Regions from separate parts of the Desulfovulcanus sp. genome, predicted to be linked through region 3. Evidence: riboswitches for the same ligand, from Rfam matches in the RefSeq annotation. Region 3 holds a riboswitch; each other region holds the start of a gene.
What was found. A riboswitch is a leader RNA that binds a small molecule or an ion and turns the genes downstream of it on or off. The one in region 3 is predicted to bind cobalamin.
Positions count from the first base shown of each region.

Region 1: it holds a riboswitch for cobalamin, as region 3 does, so the genes downstream of both, AC3WVG_RS09060 (anaerobic ribonucleoside-triphosphate reductase activating protein) here and AC3WVG_RS04415 (sirohydrochlorin cobaltochelatase) in region 3, are expected to answer to the same signal.
Region 2: it holds a riboswitch for cobalamin, as region 3 does, so the genes downstream of both, thiC (phosphomethylpyrimidine synthase ThiC) here and AC3WVG_RS04415 (sirohydrochlorin cobaltochelatase) in region 3, are expected to answer to the same signal.

Region 1 is NZ_CEYAEZ010000057.1:8,854-16,663, forward strand. It holds gene AC3WVG_RS09045 (valine--tRNA ligase) at 325-2,988, shown strand; gene cobA (uroporphyrinogen-III C-methyltransferase) at 3,004-4,533, shown strand; gene purN (phosphoribosylglycinamide formyltransferase) at 4,631-5,311, shown strand; cobalamin riboswitch at 5,427-5,749, shown strand; gene AC3WVG_RS09060 (anaerobic ribonucleoside-triphosphate reductase activating protein) at 5,847-6,479, shown strand; gene AC3WVG_RS09065 (four helix bundle protein) at 6,513-6,875, shown strand; gene AC3WVG_RS09070 (ribonucleoside triphosphate reductase) at 6,926-7,810, shown strand, end outside.
Region 2 is NZ_CEYAEZ010000009.1:19,707-27,516, forward strand. It holds gene AC3WVG_RS02610 (CheR family methyltransferase) at 39-854, shown strand; cobalamin riboswitch at 1,306-1,509, shown strand; gene thiC (phosphomethylpyrimidine synthase ThiC) at 1,605-2,921, shown strand; gene queC (7-cyano-7-deazaguanine synthase QueC) at 3,159-3,848, shown strand; gene queE (7-carboxy-7-deazaguanine synthase) at 3,850-4,488, shown strand; gene queD (6-carboxytetrahydropterin synthase QueD) at 4,581-4,964, shown strand; gene AC3WVG_RS02635 (Crp/Fnr family transcriptional regulator) at 5,048-5,713, shown strand; gene AC3WVG_RS02640 (proton-conducting transporter transmembrane domain-containing protein) at 6,691-7,810, shown strand, end outside.
Region 3 is NZ_CEYAEZ010000017.1:31,172-38,981, reverse strand. It holds gene AC3WVG_RS04420 (DMT family transporter) at 1-752, shown strand, start outside; cobalamin riboswitch at 882-1,076, shown strand; gene AC3WVG_RS04415 (sirohydrochlorin cobaltochelatase) at 1,316-2,203, shown strand; gene cobI (precorrin-2 C(20)-methyltransferase) at 2,251-3,021, shown strand; gene cbiD (cobalt-precorrin-5B (C(1))-methyltransferase CbiD) at 3,374-4,423, shown strand; gene cbiE (precorrin-6y C5,15-methyltransferase (decarboxylating) subunit CbiE) at 4,442-5,092, shown strand; gene AC3WVG_RS04395 (cobalt-precorrin 5A hydrolase) at 5,073-5,852, shown strand; gene cobJ (precorrin-3B C(17)-methyltransferase) at 5,807-6,568, shown strand; gene cobK (precorrin-6A reductase) at 6,627-7,388, shown strand; gene AC3WVG_RS04380 (putative periplasmic lipoprotein) at 7,420-7,810, opposite strand, start outside.

The sequences.
Region 1 (7,810 bases), on a different contig from region 3:
ATCAAACATCGGCCCAAAGGGCCGGGAAGCTTTTGTTCGGCTTAAGGGCACAAGCCGAACAAAAGCCTTTGTTTTCCTTGGCGACTTGGCGACTTGGCGGCTTGGCGCGAGGTTTTCTCTTAAAAATCAGTTGCGTTTGCCCTGTAGCAGGCTTGATTTTTTATGGACAGGGCAATATTGGATTTGTATAGTTTGTAAATTGGTTTATTAGTTTACTGTTTGACTGGTTAACTCTCAACCATCAATCGCTTAAGTAAACAAAATAAATAATTAATCAATAATTAATCAATCATTCCACCAGTTAACTATTCCATGGAGATAGATATGGGTGCACAAGAATTGCCTAAAGGATACGATCCAAAAGGTGTGGAAGAAAAGTGGCTTGAGTTTTGGGAAGAGAATAAGAGTTTTAGTCCGGATGTTGACAAGGTTAAAAAGCCTTATGCCATAGTTATTCCTCCGCCAAATGTAACCGGGACCCTGCACATGGGCCATGCCCTGAACCTGACTTTGCAGGATATATTGTGCCGTTATCACCGCCAGCTTGGTTATGATGTACTTTGGGTGCCAGGCACCGACCATGCTGGAATCGCCACGCAGAACGTGGTGGAAAGGGCCCTGGCCGCCGAGGGTAAGACCAGACAGTCCTTAGGACGGGAAAAGTTTATTGAACGTGTCTGGGAGTGGAAAGAGGAGTATGGAAATAAGATTTTAAATCAGATTCGGCGTATTGGTGCCTCTGTGGACTGGTCAAGGCTGCGCTTTACCATGGATGAAGGATTATCCAGGGCCGTGCGCGAAGTCTTTGTCCGTCTTTATGAAGAGGGTTTAATTTACCAGGGCGATTATATTATCAATTGGTGTCCCAGATGTCATACCGCTTTGGCAGATCTGGAAGTTGAACATGAAGAGGCTTTGGGTGCACTTTACCATATTAAGTATCCTTTGGCTGATGGCCAGGGAGAAGTAATCGTGGCTACCACCAGGCCGGAGACCATGCTCGGCGACACTGGTGTGGCTGTGCATCCCGAAGATGAAAGATATAGCCACTTAATTGGTCAGGAAGTTATCTTGCCTTTGGTTCAGAGGAAAATTCCTATCATTGCTGATAGCTATGTGGACAGAGAGTTTGGTACAGGTTGCCTGAAGATTACCCCTGCCCACGACATGAACGACTTTGAACTGGGCAAGAAGCATAATCTGGATGTTATTCAGGTTATTGACGATGAAGGCAGGATGAATGAGCAGGCCGGTCCTGAGTTTGCTGGTCTGGACAGGTTTGAGTGCCGGAAAAAAGTCGTTCAGATGCTTGAGGAACAGGGCTTTCTGGTCAAAAAAGAAGATCTGCAACATAGTGTGGGCCATTGTTATCGTTGTAGAACAGTTATTGAACCGTATGTTTCCAGGCAATGGTTTGTAAAAGTTGGTCCGCTGGCCAAGGAAGCCAGACAGGCTGTAGTAGATAGCCGAACCAAAATTTTTCCAGATCACTGGACCAAGACTTATTTTGAATGGCTGGATAATATTAGAGATTGGTGTATCTCCCGGCAGATCTGGTGGGGACACCGGATTCCGGCCTGGACCTGCGAAGACTGCGGGCATTTGATTGTGGCCAGAGAAGATCCAACAGCCTGCCCGGAATGCAACAGTGACAAATTAAGCCAGGATGAAGATGTGCTGGATACCTGGTTTTCCTCTGCCTTGTGGCCATTTTCCACCCTGGGTTGGCCAGATCAGACCGAGGAGCTTAAAAAGTTTTATCCCACCTCCGTCCTGGTCACAGGATTTGATATCTTATTTTTCTGGGTGGCTCGAATGATGATGATGGGCCTGCATTTTATGAAGGATGTCCCGTTTCGGCATGTCTATATTCATGCTCTGGTTCGCGACGCCCAGGGCCAGAAAATGAGTAAATCCAAGGGCAATGTTATTGATCCGCTGCTCATGATGGATAAATTTGGCACTGATGCCTTCAGATTTACACTGACTGCCTTTGCTGCCATGGGCCGGGACATCAAGATGAGCGAAGAGCGCATTGAGGGCTACCGCCATTTTATCAATAAGATCTGGAACGCAGCCAGATTTGCGCTGATGCACTTAACAGAGGAAGAAAAAATTGAGTTTGAGCCTGCCAAAATTAGTGAAAGCGGTGGCTTGACTCACCAATGGATCTTGCATCGCCTTGAAGAAGTGAAAGAGGAGGTGCGCAAGGCTTTAGAAGCTTACCGGTTTAACGATGCAGCCGGGGTACTATATCAATTTGTCTGGCATGAGTTTTGTGACTGGTACCTGGAGATGATCAAGCCAGAGCTCTATGGTCAGGACGAAGAAGTCAAATCCCTGGCCAGGGGCTGTTTGAAACAGGTTTTAAGTGAAATTTTGGTTCTTTTACATCCCATTATTCCTTTTGTTACTCAGGAAGTATGGAGCTATATCCCTGGACAGGAAAATCCAAATTTGGCCCGGGAGCCATTTCCAGAGAGTCGGCCGGAATGTTTGCAGCCAGATGTGGTAGAGAGGATGGAGTTTTTACAACAAGTTGTAGTTAGTGTGCGAAACATTCGTTCGGAGCTTGGTATTGGACCTTCGCAGAAACTTAAACTTTATGTACGCGTCGAAGGAGAGGACAGAGACTTTTTGCTTGGCCAAAAAAGTTTAATTATGCATTTGGCCCGCTTGGAATCGATGCAGGCCGAACCTGATTTGACTCCGCCGCCTGGTGCAGCTTCTAATGTGGTTAAGGGGCATGAGCTCTATGTGCCGGTCAAAGACCTGGTGGATATAGAAAGTGAACTTGCAAGGCTTGATAAGGAACTAAAGAAAATCAACAAGGAGCTGGAATTTGTCAGCCGCAAACTGTCCAACGAGGGATTTGTGAACAAGGCCCCAGCTCATGTGGTGGACAAAGAAAAGCGTAAACTGAATGAATTTGAGGAAAAAAAAGTAAAGCTAGAAAAATTAAGAGACCGGCTTGCTGGACTGAAATAGGAGGCATATTAAGCGATGTCTAAAGTCTATTTATTGGGAGCAGGGCCTGGCGATCCTGGGCTTTTGACCATAAAGGCCAAAAATATCTTGGAAAAGGCTGACGTTGTTGTTTACGACTATCTGGCTAATAAGGAGTTTTTAAAATATTGCCGCAAGGATGCAGAAATTATCTATGTAGGCAAGAAAGGCGGAGATCACACCCTGCCCCAGGACAAGATTAATGATTTGTTGGTGGACAGGGCCAAAAAGGGGAAGGTTGTGGCCAGGCTCAAAGGCGGCGATCCCTATGTTTTTGGTCGGGGCGGGGAAGAGGCAGAGGAGCTTATCGAAGCGGGCCTTGATTTTGAAGTGGTTCCGGGGGTGACTTCGGCTGTGGCCGCGCCAGCCTATGCTGGTATTCCCTTGACCCATAGAAGGTATGCTTCTTCGGTATCGTTTATCACTGGGCACGAGGACCCGGACAAGCCAGAGAGTGCTCATAATTGGCAGGCTCTGGCCTCTGGAACAAGTACCCTGGTCTTTTTTATGGGCGTGAAAAACTTGGAATATATCAGTACCAACCTTATCCAGGCTGGCATGCGTCCGGATATGCCGGCAAGCCTCATCCATTGGGGAACAACCTGTCGTCAAAGAACATTGGTGTCCACTATTGCTGAAATAGCTGACCAGGCCAGAGCCAAGGGGTTTAGGCCTCCATCGCTTTTGGTAGTCGGAGAAGTGGTTAAACTAAAAGATAAGCTGGACTGGTTCGAAAAGCTGCCACTTTTGGGTAAAGGCGTGGTTGTGACCCGAGCCAGGGAGCAATCCAGCGTCTTGGTAAGTAAGCTGGAAGCACTTGGCGCATGCTGCTATGAGTTCCCAACCATCAAGATCAAGCCTCTGGATGATTACTCTCATTTAAGAGATGCCATCACAAATCTTGATTTTTACCAATGGATTGTTTTTACCTCTGTCAACGGGGTCAAATTCTTCTGGAAACAGCTGAGAAGCATGGGCTACGATGCCCGCGCTCTCGGGCTGACGCAGGTGGCAGCCATTGGGCCGGCCACGGCTTCTGCTTTGAGAGAAAGGGGGATTTTTGCTGACTTTATTCCTGATAAATACGTGGCGGAATCCGTGGTGGAAGGGCTTTTAAAAATGGGGATCAAGGGCAAAAGAGTGCTCATTCCCAGGGCCAAGAAGGCACGGGAGGTCCTACCGGAAAGCCTGAGGCGTGCCGGGGCAGAGGTAGATATTTTGCCTGTTTACGAAACAGTACTGAGCCAGGAAAGCGACGCTAACGCTGATGTCCTCTTAGAGCAGGTTAATGAAGGAAAAATTCAATATATTACCTTTACCAGCTCCTCTACTGTTGAGAATTTCTTTAGTCTCCTCGATGCTGAAAAACTTAAACCTTATGTATCTGCAGCAGAAGGCGGGAGCGGTATAAAATTGGCCTGCATAGGTCCGATTACGGCCAGAACTTTAGAGAAGTATGGCTTTGAGGCCCATATTCAGCCAGAAGAATTTACTATTGATGGTCTGGTGAAAGCTATAGTTGACTAGTTGAATAGTTGAGTAGGTAAGTAGTTGAGTGGTTTAGTTGTTTTGTATTATTAAGAGAATAAATTAACTTAACCACTCAAACAAAGAAGGAGGATCAATGGCCTTACCCATAGCTGTTTTAATCTCAGGAAGCGGGTCGAATCTGCAATCCATAATTGATAAAATAGAACAGAAAGTGCTTCATGCCGAAATCAAGGTGGTTATCAGCAATAAACCCGATGCCTACGGACTAACTAGAGCCAAAAAGCATAATTTGCGCACGGAAGTTATCGAGCATCAAAATTTTTCTTCTCGCGAGGACTTTGATCAGGCCATGGTCCGGGTTATCAAGGATGCAGGTGCGGAAGCGGTTATTCTAGCCGGATTTATGCGGATATTGACTCCCGCGTTCATTCAGGCCTTTCCCAATAAAATTTTAAATATACATCCTGCCATTCTGCCCAGTTTTCCAGGCGTGCGTGTCCAGGCCCAGGCAGCTGATTATGGGGTGCGTTTTTCCGGGTGTACAGTGCATTTTGTTGACGAGAAAATGGATAATGGTCCGATTATTATCCAGGCGGTTGTGCCAGCCTATGTCAGCGATGATGGCCAGAGCCTCGGGCAACGTATCTTGAATTGGGAGCATCGGATTTACCCTCAGGCTATTGAGTGGCTGGCCCAGGGAAGGCTTAAGATTGTGGGCAGAAAAGTGGAAGTGAGGGATTGCCCTCCGGTTTTTGTGCAAGCGGATGAAACAGCACCAGCCTTTGTCAATCCAGGACTGGAGCCGGGTTTTTAGTCCTGCCAAACCAGGGATTTTGGGTTTAACCTAAAAGTTTACCCCTCTAATTGGTCGAATTATTTATTTTTTTATTTTTTCTTGTATCCTGCCTCTGGTGGGATTATAATTTCTGCCGCCATGATTTACTCCAGGTGGCCGCGCGGCCTTAATAGGGAACTCCGGTGAGAGTCCGGGGCGGTCCCGCCGCTGTAATTCCCGTGAAGTTTTCTCCAGGTCATGACCACTGTCCTGCATTTCTGCTTAGGAGAAGTTAGGCAGATACGAGGTTGGGAAGTTAGGAAGATTGAAGTATACGGAAAAGGAGATGGGACTTTCGTTTATAAAAACGTATCTTCTGATCTTCTCAACTTCTGAACTTCCTTTTTTAAAAAAGGATGGGAAGGTCGGCAGAAAACCGGGAAGAGCCAGAAGACCTGCCTGGAGCTTGTCATGATTTTCTCTGCACGAGGATGCAGGGGAAATACGTATTTTATCCTCAAATACACTTAAGATTCTGAATTTTAAACCAAGGTACCCTAACTTTATATTCGGAATGTCAGATAAGAATAACTCCTCTGTATCGCCTTGGGTGGCATTGCGCGGATATGAACCGTTAAGTTTATGTGACTGGCCGGGCAAGGTGACCGCGGTATTGTTTTTTGGTGGATGCAATCTGCGTTGCCCCACATGTCATAATGCCAAGCTTGCCTGGGAGCCGGAAAGTTTACCCCAATTGGACCGGGGAATGGTTCTGGAAAGAATTGATCATGACAAAACCTGGTTGGATGCTTTAGTGGTTAGCGGGGGAGAGCCAACTGTCTTGCCGGGGCTTGAACAGGTCCTGACCACCTTAAAGGTATTTAATCTTCCGGTTAAGCTTGACACCAATGGTCTGCGGCCGGATCTGCTCAAGCTGGTCTTGGAAAAGGATCTGGTCCAGATGGTAGCCGTGGATGTCAAAGGCCCCTGGGGAAAATATCCTCAACTGACTGGAAATAAGATTAGCTCACAAAAAGCACAAAAATGTCTGGAAGCCATCTTTGACATGGCTAAAAAATGGCCAAACAGATTTATCTTTCGATGTACCAGGGTACCTAGTTTAACAGAAGATGATATGCATGAAGTTAAAACCTATCTGCCCAAAGGATTTGAATTGATAGAGCAGACGTTCGTTAATGTTGAATGATTAATGTTGGATGTTTAATTCAAGAAGTGATTGATGAAAAGTAATATAATAGTTCAAAAGACGTATAAATTTGCTTTAATGGTTATTGAATTATATAATTTTCTGGTAGATGATAAAAAAGAATATGTGATGTCTAAACAATTGTTAAAATGCGGGACATCAATTGGTGCAAATGTTAATGAAGCTCAGGTAGGATTTAGTAAAAAAGATTTTTTAGCGAAGATGTCTATTTCAGCTAAAGAGGCAAGAGAGACGCATTATTGGCTAAACTTATTAAAAGATAGTGGCTATATTGATCCTGATAAGCCAAAAGTAAAGCTTATGTTTAATGAAATTGAGAGCATTGTGAAAATTTTAACAAGCATAATAAAGACTGGACAACAGAACAAAAAATAATTCAACATTCAGCATTAAACATTCAACATTACCTGAAAGGAGATATATTTATGCCCAAACAAATCAAAAAGAGAGACGGCCGGCTTGAAACCTGGTCTGTAGATAGGATCGCCCAGGCTATTTTCAAGGCCTTAAAGGCCAGCGGGATTAAAGATCCTCTTTTGGCCAAAAGACTGGCCATGAAAGTGGAAAACAAGCTTGCAGATTTGGACATACCTGAGCAAGAGCAGGTCCAGGATATGGTGGAATTGGTCCTTATGGAGTCCAGGCTGTATCAGGCTGCTAAAAAATATATTTTATACCGGGAAAAGAGACGGGAGATTCGTAGTCAGAAAGAGGCCTTTTTAGATATCAAAGATACCATTGACAGCTACATGAACAAGTCTGATTGGCGGGTTAATGAAAATGCCAACATGGCCCACTCTTTTCAGGGGCTGATGCTGCATTTATCCGGATCTGTGCAGGCCAGATACGCCTTGGAAAAATACCCGGAAGAGATTCGTTTGGCCCATGAACATGGTTATTTTCATATCCATGACCTGTCTTTTGGCCTGGCTGGTTACTGTGCTGGATGGAGTTTGCGTGACCTTCTCTTGGAAGGGTTTAATCTGGAAGGACGATGTTCTTCCGGCCCGGCCAAACATTTTGATTCTGCTTTGGGTCAGATGGTCAACTTTTTGGGCACCCTACAAAATGAATGGGCAGGGGCACAGGCTTTTAACAATGTGGACACTTATCTCGCCCCTTTTGTCCGTTATGATGGCCTTGATTACCATCAGGTTAAGCAGGCCATGCAAAAATTTGTCTTTAACCTGAACACCACTTCCAGATGGGGGGGACAAAGCCCGTTCACCAATTTAACTTTCGATCTGGTTCCACCTAAACATATTGCCAAAGAAGCAGTGATTATTGGCGGGAAACTGAAAAATGAGACC
Region 2 (7,810 bases), on a different contig from region 3:
TCGAGTGGTTGGCATGCGAGGAGAACTGAGGAACTGGAATGAAAGAAAGCGAATGGGTGCATTTCCTGCAGTGGGCGTTACCTCGATTGCGCATGCGTTGGGCAGGTTTCCGTAAAGTGCGTAAGCAAGTCTGCAAACGTATCCGGCGGCGTATAGAGGAATTGCAATTGGAAGGGGTTATTGCTTACCGGGCCTATCTGGAAAGTCACCCAGAGGAGTGGACAATACTGGAGGGGTTATGCCGCGTTACGATCACTCGCTTCTACCGCGACAAGATGACCTTTGCATTTTTGGAACAGGAGGTCTTGCCTGAGCTTGCCCGGGAAACGCTTGCTCGCGGCGAGGATACTTTACGGATGTGGAGTGCCGGTTGTGCTTCAGGTGAGGAGCCGTATACCCTGGCATTGATGTGGGAGTTAAGCCTCAGGCCGCTTTTCCCCGGACTTACCGTCCGGATCCTGGCTACGGACCTGGATGCAGTGTTGATTGAACGTGCTGCTCAGGCTTGTTATCAGGCCAGCAGCCTGAAGGAACTTCCTGATCCATGGCGGAACATCGCCTTTGTTCAAAAAAAAGGGATCTATTGTCTACGTCCGGAATACAAGGCCAACGTAAAATTTTTATGCCATGATGTGAGAACGAGGGTCCCGGGAGGTCCATTTCACCTGGTCCTGTGTCGCAATTTAGTGTTCACCTATTTTGATACCGGGTTACAGCTTGAGACATGGGAGCGAATATGGGACAGCATATATCCCGGGGGATGCCTGGTGCTTGGAAGCCATGAATCCCTGCCAGAGGGGGCCCATGGGTTTATGCTGTGGTCCAGGAGGTTCGGCATTTATATGAAATGTTGATAAACCATATTTGTAATATTTTATATAGCTTGTAGCCGAACCTTTTTATCAACTTAATTTCCATGGTTTATTCTAGTCTTGGTTTCTTTCATGCTGGAGCAAATGCCTGGACCCATCTATAGCTTGCTTGCGGGCAGAGCATAATGTGGTATTTGGGATAAACGAATTTTCTTTTTATTGTCGATAGTTATGGCATGCAGTACCAGATATTTAGCTTTGTCACCCCGATGCTCTGCTTATCCGCAAGCTTCGCCAAGAAGGCTTACCCAGCCCTTTGCAATGCATTCAAGAAACCAGGGTTTCTAATCTAGTAGTCAAAATGGGCTTTGGCCACAGACTCTATAAGGCAAATGCGGTCTTAATAGAATTTTATCGTTCACGAAAAATAGAATAATAAAGTAAACTTGTATAGGCCAAAATCGCCTTGACAACTTGTAGTAGCGCAAAGTATTTATAAATAAAGACATTCGGTGCCCATGGAAAGGGCTTAATAGGGAAGCCGGTGAAATTCCGGCACGGACCCGCCGCTGTGAGTGGGGACAAAACCCGCAATTAGCCACTGTGCCATATAAAAGTGATTACGAAATGGCGCGGGAAGGCGCGGGGAGTAGGTTGATCCACGAGTCAGAAGACCTGCCGAATGGTTCTAAGAAACTTGGTGGAGATGGTAAATCCCCAAGCTGATCAATATCGGCTTGGGGATTTTTTCGTTTTATTACATGCTCTTAAGTAAGGAGGGATAATATAGCTATGGAACGTACTCAGGTAGAATATGCAAAAGAGGGAACAGTCACACAGGTTATGGAAACTATTGCAGCAACAGAAGGCCTGTCCGTTGATTCGGTCCGTGAACGTATAGCCAAAGGCCAGATCGTGGTGCCGCTGAACAAGAACCGAAAGTCTAAGGTTGTTGGAATTGGCAGGGGGCTCTCAACCAAAATCAATGCCTCCATTGGTACCTCTACGGACATCGTAGATATCGACGCAGAAGTGCGCAAAGCCATTGCGGCTCAAGAAGCCGGGGCGGATACCTTGATGGAACTCTCAGTAGGCGGCGATTTGGATAAAATCCGTAGAGAAATACTTGCAGCCGTGGACATTCCTGTCGGAAATGTCCCTCTTTATCAGGCATTTTGTGAAGCGACCGCTAAATACGGTGATCCGAACCGGTTGGACGAGGAGATGCTTTTCGACCTTATCGAACGCCAATGCGAGGACGGCATAAGTTTCATGGCAATCCACTGTGGCATCAATCTTTATACGCTTGAACGACTGGAAAAACAAGGATACCGCTATGGCGGATTGGTGAGCAAGGGCGGCGCCTCCATGGTGGCGTGGATGAAAGCAAACAAGAAAGAAAATCCCCTCTATGAAAAGTTTGATCGCGTGGTGGGAATTCTTAAGAAATATGACGTGGTACTCTCTCTGGGTAATGGACTTCGTGCCGGTTCTATTGGCGATTCATTTGACCGGGCCATGATTCAGGAACTCTTGATCAATTGCGAACTGGCTGAAGAAGGGTTACGTATGGGATGTCAGATGATGGTGGAGGGCCCCGGCCATGTGCCCATGGACGAGATAGAAGCCAATATCATTTTGCAGAAACGCATGAGTAATTATGCCCCTTACTACATGCTTGGACCTCTACCAACCGATGTCGGTGCTGGTTACGATCACGTGGTAGCAGCCATTGGTGCAGCGCAGTCTGCTCGATTCGGTGCAGATTTGATCTGTTATATTACGCCTGCCGAACATTTGGCTCTCCCCAATGAACAGGATGTAATTGAGGGGGTTAAGGTGGCACGTGTGGCTGCCCACATAGGTGATTTGGGAAAACATCCCGAAAAGACACGTCAGCGAGATATTGCCATGAGCAAAGCGCGGCGAGACTCTGACTGGGAAGGACAGTTCAGAAATGCCCTCTTTCCAGAGGATGCGAAGAAGATTAGAGATGATCGTTCTCCTTCCTGTGATTCCAAAGTTTGTACCATGTGCGGAGAGTTCTGTGCCAACAAGGCCTCAGCGAAAATTTTTAAAGAGGTGCTTGAGAAAAGTCCAAAGGCATGATGCCTATGGAGTCTGTGGCCGAACCTTACCCAGAGGACAACTTTTCATAATTTTTTTATTTTTAATCAGGTAGTCAAAATGGGGTTTGGCCACAGACTCTATGGGACTTCAAAGGAGAGTAAAATTCGGGCAAGCGGTGATAATAGACTTGAAAACCACTAGAATATAAATATAGTTGAATATGTTGATTGTAAGCTTTAAAAAAAATAAAAAATGGATTATATTAGGATAGTGTCAATGAAAAAAGCAGTTGTTCTTTTCTCTGGAGGCCTTGATTCAACAACATGCCTGGCCATTGCAAAATCACAAGGGTTTGAGCTGTATGCCTTGAGTTTTTACTATCACCAACGGCATGATGTGGAAATCAAGGCAGCAAAAAGAGTAGCGGAAAGCATGGGGGTTAAACAGCATTTGGTGCTGGAGCTCCCATTGAATAAGATTGGTGGGTCTGCCCTAACCGACGATATTGATGTCCCCAAAGATCTAAATCCCGAGCAGACTACGGAGATCCCTATTACCTATGTTCCGGCCAGGAATACGATATTTCTTTCTTTTGCACTGGGCTGGGCAGAGGTGCTTGGTGCCGCTGATATTTTTATTGGTGTAAACGCTGTTGATTATTCAGGATATCCAGACTGCAGACCCGAATTTATCGAAGCCTTTGAGAAGATGGCCAACTTGGCTACAAAAGAGACCGTTACAGGGAAATTCAAGTTTCAGATCCACACTCCTCTTGTTAAATTGACCAAGGCCGAAATAATTAAAAAAGGATTGGAACTCGGAGTTGATTACTCGTTAACCCACTCCTGTTATGATCCTGACGAGCACGGTCTTGCCTGTGGTCGATGTGACAGTTGTTATCTAAGGAAGAAAGGGTTTGCCGAGGCAGGAGTCCCTGACCCGACATTATATAGCCTTAAAAAATAAGATGCCATATTTGGTCAAAGAAATATTTTACACTCTCCAGGGTGAAGGATATTATACTGGTCGTCCCGCAGTATTTTGCCGTTTTGCGGGATGTAATTTGTGGACGGGCCAAGAACAGGATCGGGAAAACGCTGTTTGTAAATTTTGTGACACAGATTTTGTTGGAACAAGTGGTCCTGGCGGAGGGAAATTTGATACCGCACACGAATTGGCGGATGTAATTAGCTCAAAATGGCCGTCTGCTAACACAAAGGCTAAACCATTTGTGGTCTGCACGGGGGGAGAACCTTGTCTGCAATTAGATGAGGAGCTTATTGAGTGCTTGCACAGGAAGGGCTTTAAAGTTGCCATTGAGACCAATGGGACACTGCCCTTGCCTGAAAACCTTGACTGGGTCTGCGTTAGTCCTAAGGCTGGCTCTCGGGTAGTCGTGAGAAAGGGAGACGAACTCAAACTTGTTTTCCCCCAGCAAGGCTTGCTCCCGCAAGATGTTGAAGAGTGGGACTTTAAACATTTTTATCTTCAACCCATGGATGGAGAAGATCTTGAACAAAACACCAGGCTGGCAATAAAGTATTGTTTGGATCATCCACAGTGGAAACTCAGTTTACAAACACATAAATTTCTTGGAATACCCTGAAATACTTTTAAGTTTTAAAGTTTGGGTGACCTTGGATGAGTCAAGGCTTAAAACATAACACTAACATATAAAACTGTAGACATAGCACATAGATGGAAATATTCGTCACATTTACCTTTGATGCCGCTCATAGACTGCCGAACGTGCCTGAAGGGCATAAGTGCAGTCGTCTGCACGGACATACATTTAGAGTGGAGGTCCATGTTTCTGGACCAGTTGATGAGCACCGCGGATGGGTTATCGACTTCGGTGACCTGAAAAAAATATGCAAACCCGTTATTGAGCAGTTGGATCATCACTATCTGAATGAAATACCAGGCCTTGAAAATCCAACATGCGAGGTCATAGCCAAATGGTTGTGGCAAAGGCTGATATCTGATCTCCCAAATCTTGCTAAGGTCATTGTCCAGGAAGGACCAAGCTCGGGCGCGGTGTATAAAGGAGAAACCGATAATCCCGGAGCCTTATCGTCATGACCTCCCTCCTCCTTAGCTGGCTAGATGTCGGTTCACTTACAAAAAAATGGGCGTTAAATCCCAATAAATAAGGAGAAAGGATCTTGCCAACCAGGATGAGGCTAACAGACATCAACTTGTTGGAAGTTCTTAGTTCGACAGATTCTGCTGAGTTTTTGAAGAAGTTTCGGGAACGCCGCGTGGCTAAAAAGGAAATCCTCTATTCACCGGAGGAGGAAGAAAATCTGGTATTTTTGGTAAAGTCTGGGAGGGTTAGAGTTTATCTGGCTTATGAGGACAAGGAGTTTACCCTGGCCATTCTAGAGGCAGGAGATATCTATTCTACACACACCAGAGCGTATACACAGGCCATGGAAGATACGACCATATTGGTTACGGATGTCCGCAACTTTCAAAAGAGTATAACCGAGATGCCTGCTTTTGCTCTGACTATGGTTAAAGTATTGGGAGACCTGCTGAAAAATTCAATTACGACAATTAATGGCCTGGTCTTTAAAGACACTAACTTAAGGCTGGTGGAATTTTTAGTCCAGGCTGCAAAAGACACAGGAATACCGGTAGAGCAGGGAATAAAACTGGAACTTGGCTTAACTACGGAAGAAATTGCTCTGGTGGTGGGAGCTACCCGTCAAACAGTTTCGGTTTTATTAAATGATCTGCGGAAGTCGGGCGTTATAGAAAGACTAAACCGTGGGACTATTTTGATCAAGGACTTTGAAAGGTTGCAGGAAATTGCTTCAGGGTTCTAAAGATCATCCAAGAGCTTCTCTGCTGAATAAATATCACAGGCTATTTGAAACAGGCTGTCCAATTTGGTTATGCTAAACATTTACCGGACATTTCTCTAGTTGCTCTGCACAAAAAGCAGGTCTTTCCATAGCTTGCAAGTTCTCTCTGAATCCTCAGGAAAAAGCAAGATCGGGGTTATCAACAAAAGCCAGTCCCCTCAAATTGAGAATACAATCCCAACCCCTGGTGCCAAAATTTTTTGTGACTCCATACTAATTTTTGTAGGGCGTATTTCTCTCAAATCTGCCCCGCAACTTGCGCCCTCTTTCTCTAAGCCCCCCCAAATAAGCGAGCTTTATCCCCAGATAATCTAGGCCTTATACCCTGGCATAAGCCACTGTCTTTGAGGAAGTTGGCCGCAAACAGCGGAATAAACTCAACCAGCCAAAGCAAAAAAAGTCCTTACTATCTCCCCTCAAGCGTAGCTTGTCTTTCAATCGCTATAAACCACACAGCTTAATGTCACAAAAAAGAGTCGTCAAATAGTTTTTTAGAAAACTGTCGGCTATCTGACAGAATTTTTTTTCACCCTTCACTAGTACTAAGAGCACAAACAGTTTGTAGCGTTCTGACTCTTTAGTATAAACTGATCTTATTTTTTCTCTGGCTAATCGTCAATAGCGTAACACCTATATTATGTTGTTGATAGCCGAAAGCTTTAGAATTTTCGTAACTAGCTTTGCTCTGAGGTTAAAGTCCTACTGGGTTTCTAAAGGAAGTCCGTCATCATCCTTAAAGGGGATGAGTGACTTATGTTTAGGCAAGTGCTGGCCAAATTTTTGTGGACTCCAGATTAATTTGCATAATTCGGCTTGCCAAGCCTCTAGGACTTATCCAGTCAGGCAAGATATTGGGTGCCCCTGGAAAATTTAGACAAAGATACACTTAGAAATACGTACACAATGTAAAGTTATACCCGGTGATGGAGGTGGGAAAAATGGATTCTGGTTTTCTGGTTAATGGCTCGTCCATGATGGCTTTCTTTGGTGTAATAGTTCTGCTTGCAGGGGAACTATTTGCACTGAAGCAGATGAAAAATCTGACCCGATTACTGGTTTTGTCCAGCATCGCTGAAGCCGGATATGTGCTGCTGGGTCTTGGGGTAGGCACCTATGAAGGTATCACAGGGGCTTTGCTGCATTTGGAATACCAGGTTGTAATGCGGGGGCTGGTCTTTTTGGCAGCGGCAACATTTATTGCCCGAGTTGGCTCTCGTAGTACTGAGAAGCTCAAAGGGATAGGCAGGAGTATGCCCGTTACAGCGACCATGTTTGCTTTCGGGGTGTTCGCAGTAATGGGTATCTCGCCATTTAAGGGTTCTATCAGTAAATTTCTGATTATTTATTCAGCTATTCAGAGCGGACATTTGGTTTTCGCCGCCCTCGCCTCCTTAGGCAGCATTATTGAAGCGGTCTATTTCCTTCTTGTGTTCCAAAAGCTTTGTTTTGAGAAGCCGGACCAGGTAGATGTTGGAGCTGAAAAGGTCAGGGAAGCATCGCCAGCCACAATGGCAGTTTTATGGTGCTTAAGCGGCCTGACCGCTTTGATGGGCCTGTTTCCTGAGCCTTTCATTCACAGTGCGGAACGTGCTGCCGCCCTGTTGTCAGGAACCGCAGATGCGCATTTGCCTGCCTTTGAATCACCCTGGTCCACTCTGGTTCTCCTTCCTTACGTTGGCGCGTTCGTAGTTTATCTTGTCGGACGTTTTTCGACAGGCTTGCGCAATGCGCTGGCGGTTACCATCGCCGGCATAACAGTATTCCTGACCTGGCAAGGTGGCGATTTTGACAGCCTGTCAAAACTCTTTGCCCTGATTATGGCCGGGGCCTGTTTTTTGGTCACTCTTTATTCGGTCGGCTATTTAAAGGGCAAGCCCCATACAAATCGTTACTTTTTCTTTTTGCTCTTAATGCTGGGCACCTTGTTGGGCCTGACCACCAGCAAAGAGCTGGGGAACTTATACGTCTTCTGGGAGTTGATGACCTGGGCTTCTTACCTCTTGGTTGTTCATGATCAGACGCCAAAAGCCCTGCGCGCCGGGTTTAAATATTTTATCA
Region 3 (7,810 bases):
CATGGAAGGCATTTTCCCTGCCGTTTCTCCTTCCTTTAAGTTTCATAACCCCTGTCCCTGATTGTTTAAATCTGCGTTTTTTGGGGATCCTGGCCCTTGGAGGCGGATTAAATATCCTGGCCACAATCTTGTATATCCGGGCCATTCAAGCCTCTGACCTATCCCTGACCCTGCCTCTCCTTAGTTTTACGCCGGTTTTTTTGCTCTTTACTTCTCCGCTCATGGTCGGCGACAAGCCAGAACCTACTGGTTTTTTGGGCGTGTTTCTGATTTTTCTGGGTTCATATATTTTAGGCAGCTCAAAGCCTGGCTTTTGGGGGCCCATCAAGGGACTATTTTCAGAAAAAGGCCCCAGACTTATGCTTTGTGTGGCCCTTATCTGGAGCATCGCCGCCAATGTGGATAAAATGGGTATAAGGGAGACTTCCCCTTTTTTCTGGGCCTTTAGCGTTCAAGCATTTATTGCTTCCGGCCTGACCTTGCTTTTATTCAGGCAACAAAAAAATATTTCCCTTGGTTCCAGAAAAAACATCTTTTTGCTGAGTCTAATCGGACTATTTACTGCAATGGGGCTCATTTCGCAGATGTCGGCTGTAAACATTGGCCTGGTCCCTTATGTAATAGCCATCAAGCGATTAAGCATTGTTTTTGGGGTAATTATCGGTGCAGTGGTTTTTAAGGAAAAGGATTTAAAGCTAAGGCTTTGCGGGGCAATGATTATGCTGGCAGGAGTCTTTTTGATGACGACTTAATTCGATTTAGTTTCGCCTGGATGGACTGAACCGCTTCAACTTCCTGACTTTACCCCCACCCCACTCACCTACTCAACTATTCAACTAATTCCCTTGCCTTCCTCTGCGTCCTGAGCTAAAAAATTATCATTGTTCATTTTATCTTTTGGTGCTTGTAAAGCTTAATAGGGAATCCCGTGAAAATCGGGAGCGGTCCCGCCGCCGTGATTCCCACAAAAGTCAGTCTCCGTGTGTGCCACTGTCCTATTTTGAGTTCTCAAAATGGATGGGAAGGCCGAGGCTGATGGGATGAGCCGGAAGACCTGCCAAAAGATGTCCATTTCTCCTGAGCAACGGGGGCTTTGTTCAGGAGGCCGGGTGTATAGTTACCTGCTGGAAGCGATCAAGCTCAAAATTTAAGCTTCATAGACGAAGAAAAATTGATACCGGGCGCCCAAACTTCATAAAATTTGAATGCCCGGCTGAAAGAAGCTATAAGCTACCTAGCAGGCCTGTCGCATTTATCCCCATATACACCATTTAGATTTAGTTATTAGCCCCAAAAAAATTTTGGGAGGTTTATTATGCGTAATTTTTTGGGATTGCGGGTTTTACCCGTTGTGGTGGGATTGTTTTTCTTACTTACTTTGGCAAGTGATGTCCTGGCTCATGGCCATAGGCAAGAGAAAAAAATAGGTATTTTATTGGTGGCTTTCGGCACGACTTATACGCAAGCTCAAAAGGCCTTTACCAATATTGAGAGAAAAGTGCGTCAAGCCTTTCCGGGCATACCTGTCTACTGGGCTTATACCTCCAAGATTATCCGCCATAAATTGGCTAAGAAGGGGCAAAAACTCCTTTCTCCGGCCCAGGCCTTGGCCAAAATGATGGATGAAGGCTTTACCCATGTGGCTGTGCAATCATTGCACACTATTCCAGGCGCGGAATATGATTATCTGGTGCAAGTGGCGCAAAGCTTTTCAGGTCTGCCCAAGGGCATGCAAAAAATTTTGGTGGGTCATCCGTTATTGGCAACACACGAAGATTTTCAAAAAACGGTTCAGGCCCTGCTCCAAAATATCCCGACACAAAGGAAACAAAAAGAGGCAGTTGTTTTCATGGGTCACGGCACACATCATCTGGCCAATGCCTGTTATCCGGCCCTGCAATATTATCTTTGGCAAAAGGACAAAAATATTTTCGTGGGCACTGTAGAAGGTGCGCCATCCCTTGAAGATACTGTCAAGGAGCTAAAGAGCCGCGGAATAAAAAAGGCGTATCTCCTGCCGTTCATGTCTGTGGCTGGTGACCATGCCCGCAACGATATGGCCGGAGATGAACCAGACTCCTGGAAGTCAGTGCTCACTGCACAAGGAATAGAATGTATACCGGTACTTAAAGGCACGGCTGAATATGATCAGATTGTGGATATCTGGGTCGAACACTTAAAAGCTGTAATGGACCAACTTTAAAGTACGAAAAGGGGTTTAAACCCCGCATCTACAGGACAAATCAGTTTATGCATCGCTATTTTACTTATCCTGAGAAAGGACATTTTTATGCCTTGGGTGTTGGCCCGGGAGCGCCAGACCTTTTGACTATCAGGGCAGTGAACATGATTAAAGGGGCAGATGTAGTCATCTGCCCCTGTTCAGCCCGTTCTAAAACCAGCCTCGCTTTAGAGGCGATCAAGCCATGGCTTGATCGCCAGGAAATAGTCGAGCATGTCTATCCTATGGCTAGGGATGAACAAAAGACCTGGAAATCATGGGAGAAAATGGCCTCGTTGGTTGTTAAGCGATGCAATCAAAAGCAAACAGTAGTGCAGGTTACACTAGGTGATCCGCTGGTCTATAGCACCAGTTGCTATCTTCTGCATCTTTTATCCAAAAGAATGCATCGCTCGATGATCCATGTGGTACCTGGCATCACTGCATTTCAGGCCGTGAGTGCAAAGCTTGGTTATCCTCTGACCATGCAGGAAGATAGACTTTTACTCGTCCCTGGCACAGACATGCAGGAAGTAGAGAAATGCCTTACCAGGTGTGAAACACTGGTGTTATATAAGGTGGGCAAAAAAATTTCCGAGCTTTACGCTCTTCTTAAAAAACATGGTTTGGAACATAGGGCCAAAATGGTCTGTTATGTAGAACAGGAAGATAAAGAGTTTGTCTGTGAAGACCTGGCCCAGGCTTTGAAATCCATGCCCGGCTACCTGGCCACAGTGATTGTGAATATTGGAAGAAGGAAGTGGAATAACCATAAAAGAGCCTGTGGCCGAAGCTTTTAGGCTTAATTCCCATGGGGTTTATTCCAGTCCTGGTTTCTTTCATGCTGGTACAAAGACTTGGACCAATCTAAAGTTTGCTTGCGGACAGAGCATAATGGGATATTTTGGGTAAACAAATATTCTTTTTATTGTCGATAGTTATGATCAATATCGCAAAATATTCAGCCCATGCATCCCGATGCTCTGTTTTTCCGCAAGCTTTATTAAGATTGGGTTACCCAAGCCGTTTGTAATGCATTTCAGAAACCAAGACTCTCAATCAGCGGTTAAAATAGGGTGTGGCCACTGGCTCAATAGAGAAGAGGTAAAAAGGTTAAGAGGAAAAGAGGTCTGGAAGAAGGTGTAGCCGGTAATGAGCAAGTTAAAAACAGGCCTGAGCACTGGCACGTGTGCAGCTGCCGCGGCCAAGGCTGCGGTTTTACTACTTAGCGGCAGCGTAAGCAAAGATGAAGTTCAGGCAGTTGAAATTACCCTGCCCACGGGCAAAAGAATCAATGTCCCTATTAAAGGGTGGAGCAAGCAGGATAATTTGGCCTGCGCCTGGGTAGAAAAGGATGCCGGCGATGACCCGGATGTAACTCATGGTCTGGAGGTTCATGTTCAGGCAAGATTTAGCGAAAGCGAAGGCAATGAAATTGAGTTCGTCCGCGGCAAAGGTTTAGGCGTAGTAACCAGACCAGGACTACCTGTACCAGTGGGTGAGCCAGCCATAAATCCCGTTCCAAGACAGATGATTGTCCAGGCCATCAGGGAAGTAACTGCTTTTGGTGTACAAATAAAGATCTCCATTCCCGGCGGCGAAGAAGTTGCTCACAAAACCTTTAATCCCCGTTTGGGCATTAAAGGCGGCATCTCGATTTTGGGAACCACTGGTGTGGTCAAGCCCTATTCCGTTGCAGCCATTAAAGAAACCATAGGCTTAAATATTAATATGGTTTGGGAAATGGGTTACAGGGAACTGGTCCTGGTACCGGGAAATATCGGGAACAGGGCTGCAACGAATCTTGGATTTAATACGGACCTAATTGTCGAAGTAAGTAATGAATGGGCCTATGCTCTGGACAAACTCAAAAACTATGACTTTAGAAAAGTAACTATCCTCGGCCATGCTGGAAAACTTTTAAAATTTATTAACGGTCACTTTCAGACCCATAGCCAAAATTCCCCTTCAGCAGTGCCCATATTTCTAGCCGCAATAAAGCAGGTACTGGGCATCAAACTTACGGATGTAACTACTGTGGAAGGAGGATTTTCCTGTCTGGGTGCCAAAGAGCGACAGGTTATTGGCAACCACCTTGCCAGGCAGGTATTCGAAAAAGTACAGCAAAGGCTAAATACCGTTCCTCTCTTACAAGTTGTTTTAATCAACCTAAAAGGTGAAATTGTAGGCAGGAACCTTTGATATCGTCCAAGTCGCATCATGATCAACAAGCTCAATAAACCCAAAATCACTATTATTGGCTGCGGACCGGGGGGCAAAGAATTTTTAACTTTGGCCGCGCTAAAAGAAGTGGAGAAAGCAGATATTCTGGTTGGTGCTCCCAGACTACTTGAACTTTTTCCAGAGTTTAAAGGCCGGGTATTTTCCTTAGGTGCGAACATAGACCAGGCCATTGAGTTCATAGAGACCAGTTTTAAAAACCAAAAGATAGCCGTGCTCGTCAGTGGCGACCCCGGCTGTTTTAGTTTCAGCCAGAAGGTTGTGCACAAATTTGGCCGTGAAAATTGCCATCTGGTTCCGGGAATTAGCTCGGTGCAACTTGCCCTCTCCCGGCTTAAGCTCGAGTGGACAAAAGCGAAGATCGTCAGTGTACACGGACGCGAACCTGAATTTAAGGCCAGCGAACTTTTATCTTATCCGGTAGTTGTTATTTTATTGGGTAAAGATTTAACCTGGTTTAAACCATTATGGCCAAAGCTTAATAAAAATTTTGAGGTGTATTTGGTGCAAAATTTAAGTCTTGAAAACGAGAGGCTGGACAAGCTCAGCCAAGAGACTGATTTAAATCAATCCATATACGGCCAAGCCATGTTAATTCTGGAGGCTAAAAGTGAATCTGGCCTTGGTTAGTCTGTCTCTTCCCGGGGCCTACCTGGCAAAAAAATTGGCTGCTGAAATGAATGGAGAAATTTTTGTCCATCAAAAATGGGCACGGGAGACTCAGACCATTAGCTGTAGCTATTTTGAACGCATTTTTGACCTTTCTAGCGATCTTTTCCAAAATTTCAAAAGAATCGTCTATTTTGCCCCCTGTGGGGTAGTGGTGCGGGCCATTGCGCCTTTTCTGAAAAATAAACTGGACGACCCAGCCGTGGTAGTTGTGGATGCAGGTGCCAGATATGCCATAAGCCTGCTTAGCGGTCATGAAGGCGGCGCAAATGCCCTGGCCTGCCAGGTGGCCAACATATTAGGCGCCGAGCCGATAATTACCACTACGACCGAGGCCGTTAAGGATATTATAGCCGGCATCGGGTGCAGAAAAGGGGTGCAGGCCGAGGAGATTATTACCTGCTTGCACATGGCCTTAAATAAAGTAGGCAAAAAACTGGATGCGGTGCGTATGCTATCGTCGGTTGATTTGAAAAAGAACGAGACCGGCCTTATTTTGGCGGCCCAAAAATTAAATTTGCCGCTCAGATTTATCCCGGCCGAGGAGATCAAAAAAACCACCTTCAAATTTAACACGTCTGAGTTTGTCCAGCAAAAAATAGGACTGCCTGGTGTTGCCGAGCCTGCTGCTCTTTTGGCCGGGACGCGAACCAGGTTGATACTGGAGAAGACCATATGCAACAGAGTGACCATTGCCCTGGCCCAGGAAAACTTGCTGTAGTCGGCATAGGTCCGGGGCATAGATTAGACCGCACTTTCCGCTGTGAACAGACGATATTGAATAGCGATGTTGTGGTCGGGTACCCTCGCTACCTGGAACACATCAAGGACCTGCTACCGGGAAAGGAAGTTTATTCCTCTGCCATGACCAAGGAGGTTGAGCGCTGCCATCTGGCTGTAGATAAAGCTCTCGCTGGCTACTGGGTAGCCTTGATCTCTTCCGGTGATGCCGGGGTCTATGGCATGGCTGGCCTGGCCCTGGAAATTCTGGGCCAGAAAAACGAATTTTTACCCGTGGAGATCGTGCCTGGGGTCACAGCCGGTCTGGCCTTGGGAGCCAAGCTTGGTGCCCCGCTCATGCTTGATTTTGCCTGCATAAGTCTCAGTGATCTTCTGGTGGACTGGAGTGTAATCGAAAAAAGACTCCATGCCGTTGCCCAGGCCGACATGACCACGATCCTGTATAATCCCAAAAGCAAAAAAAGGGTCTGGCAAATTCAAAAGGCCCGAGAAATCTTTTTATCTTATCGCTCCCCCAAAAATCTGGTCTCCATTGGTACTGATTTAACTCTTGATGAGGAAAAGGTGATTATCACTGACCTGGAGCACATGCTGGAGCACGAGATAAACATGCGCTCGGCAATTATTATTGCCAGCAGCGAGACCAGGAAAATCGGCCCCTGGTTAGTCACGCCCAGGGGATATTCTCTTAATTAATGTTGGATGTTGAATGATGAATGTTGAATTCTAGACGCCAGTCTGTGAGTGTTGTGGTATGAAAATTCTCCATCTGGCAGGCACAGCAGAGACCAGAGAGATCGCCAGACCCCTGGCTTTAGCCGGCTATAATGTTTTGGTGAGCACGGCCACTGATGAGCCTCTGGATTTAGGAGCCCAAAACATAACCAGACGGACTGGTGCGCTGAGTGAAGAACAGCTTTTTAGGCTCCTTGCTGATAAAAAATTTGTGGCCGTTGTTGACTCCACTCACCCCTATGCCCAAGAAATTTCCCACCAGGCCTTTAAAATATGCCAAAGGCTTAATCTGCCCTATTTTACATACAGGCGGGCTGTAACCACAATCTCATATGATAAAGTTGTCTGGGCAAACGATCATAGTGAGGCAGCAATGCTTGCCGCTTCGTTTAATCGACCCATCCTACTCACCATTGGCTCTAAAAATATTGCCCCTTATGTTGAAATGGCCCGGAAAAAAGGACTGAAAATCATTGCCAGGGTCCTGCCCAGGCAAGAGTCACAAGAAACATGTCTTGGAGCCGGCTTAAAACAGGAGGATATAATTACCGCCAAGGGTCCATTTTCGGTAGAGGAGAACCTGTCTCTTTTACGCAAATATCAAATCGGCTGTATGGTAAGCAAGGATAGCGGACAGGCTGGCGGAGTACCAGCCAAGATTGAAGCCGCCAAAAAGGCTGGTGCTTATGTGGTGATGGTCAGACGGCCAGATAAACCTGAAGGGATAAGGTTTTTAAATCCCGACGATTTAGTGGAAAAGTTAAAAAACTTGATAGGTTAAAAAAGGAGGCCAAAGCCTCCTTTTTTTGTCTCTATCTCTGTTTGCTTGCGGACGGGGGATCCAGAAGTTTTAGTTCATAAGAATAGATTTCTCCATCCGCCCTGACCGCGATTCTTATCCGGTCTATACCCTGGTTGCCTGGCAGGTAGATGTAGCCCATGCGGGTAATATTGGCAGGGATAGAATCTTCTTTCCAGGCATAATCGTAAATTTCCTGCTCGATCATCACTTTTAATTTTCTTTCGGCCTCGGGCACGGATGATACACCCAGGGCCATTCCGCCAATTCCCGCTCCAATGGCTGCACCGGAAAGGGCATTGTCTCCGCCAATGACAGCAAACAAGGCACCTAATCCTGCCCCTACAAACGCACCCAAAGAGCCTGAACGCAGGGCATTGCGCGTTGTTTGCTTAAAAGATTCC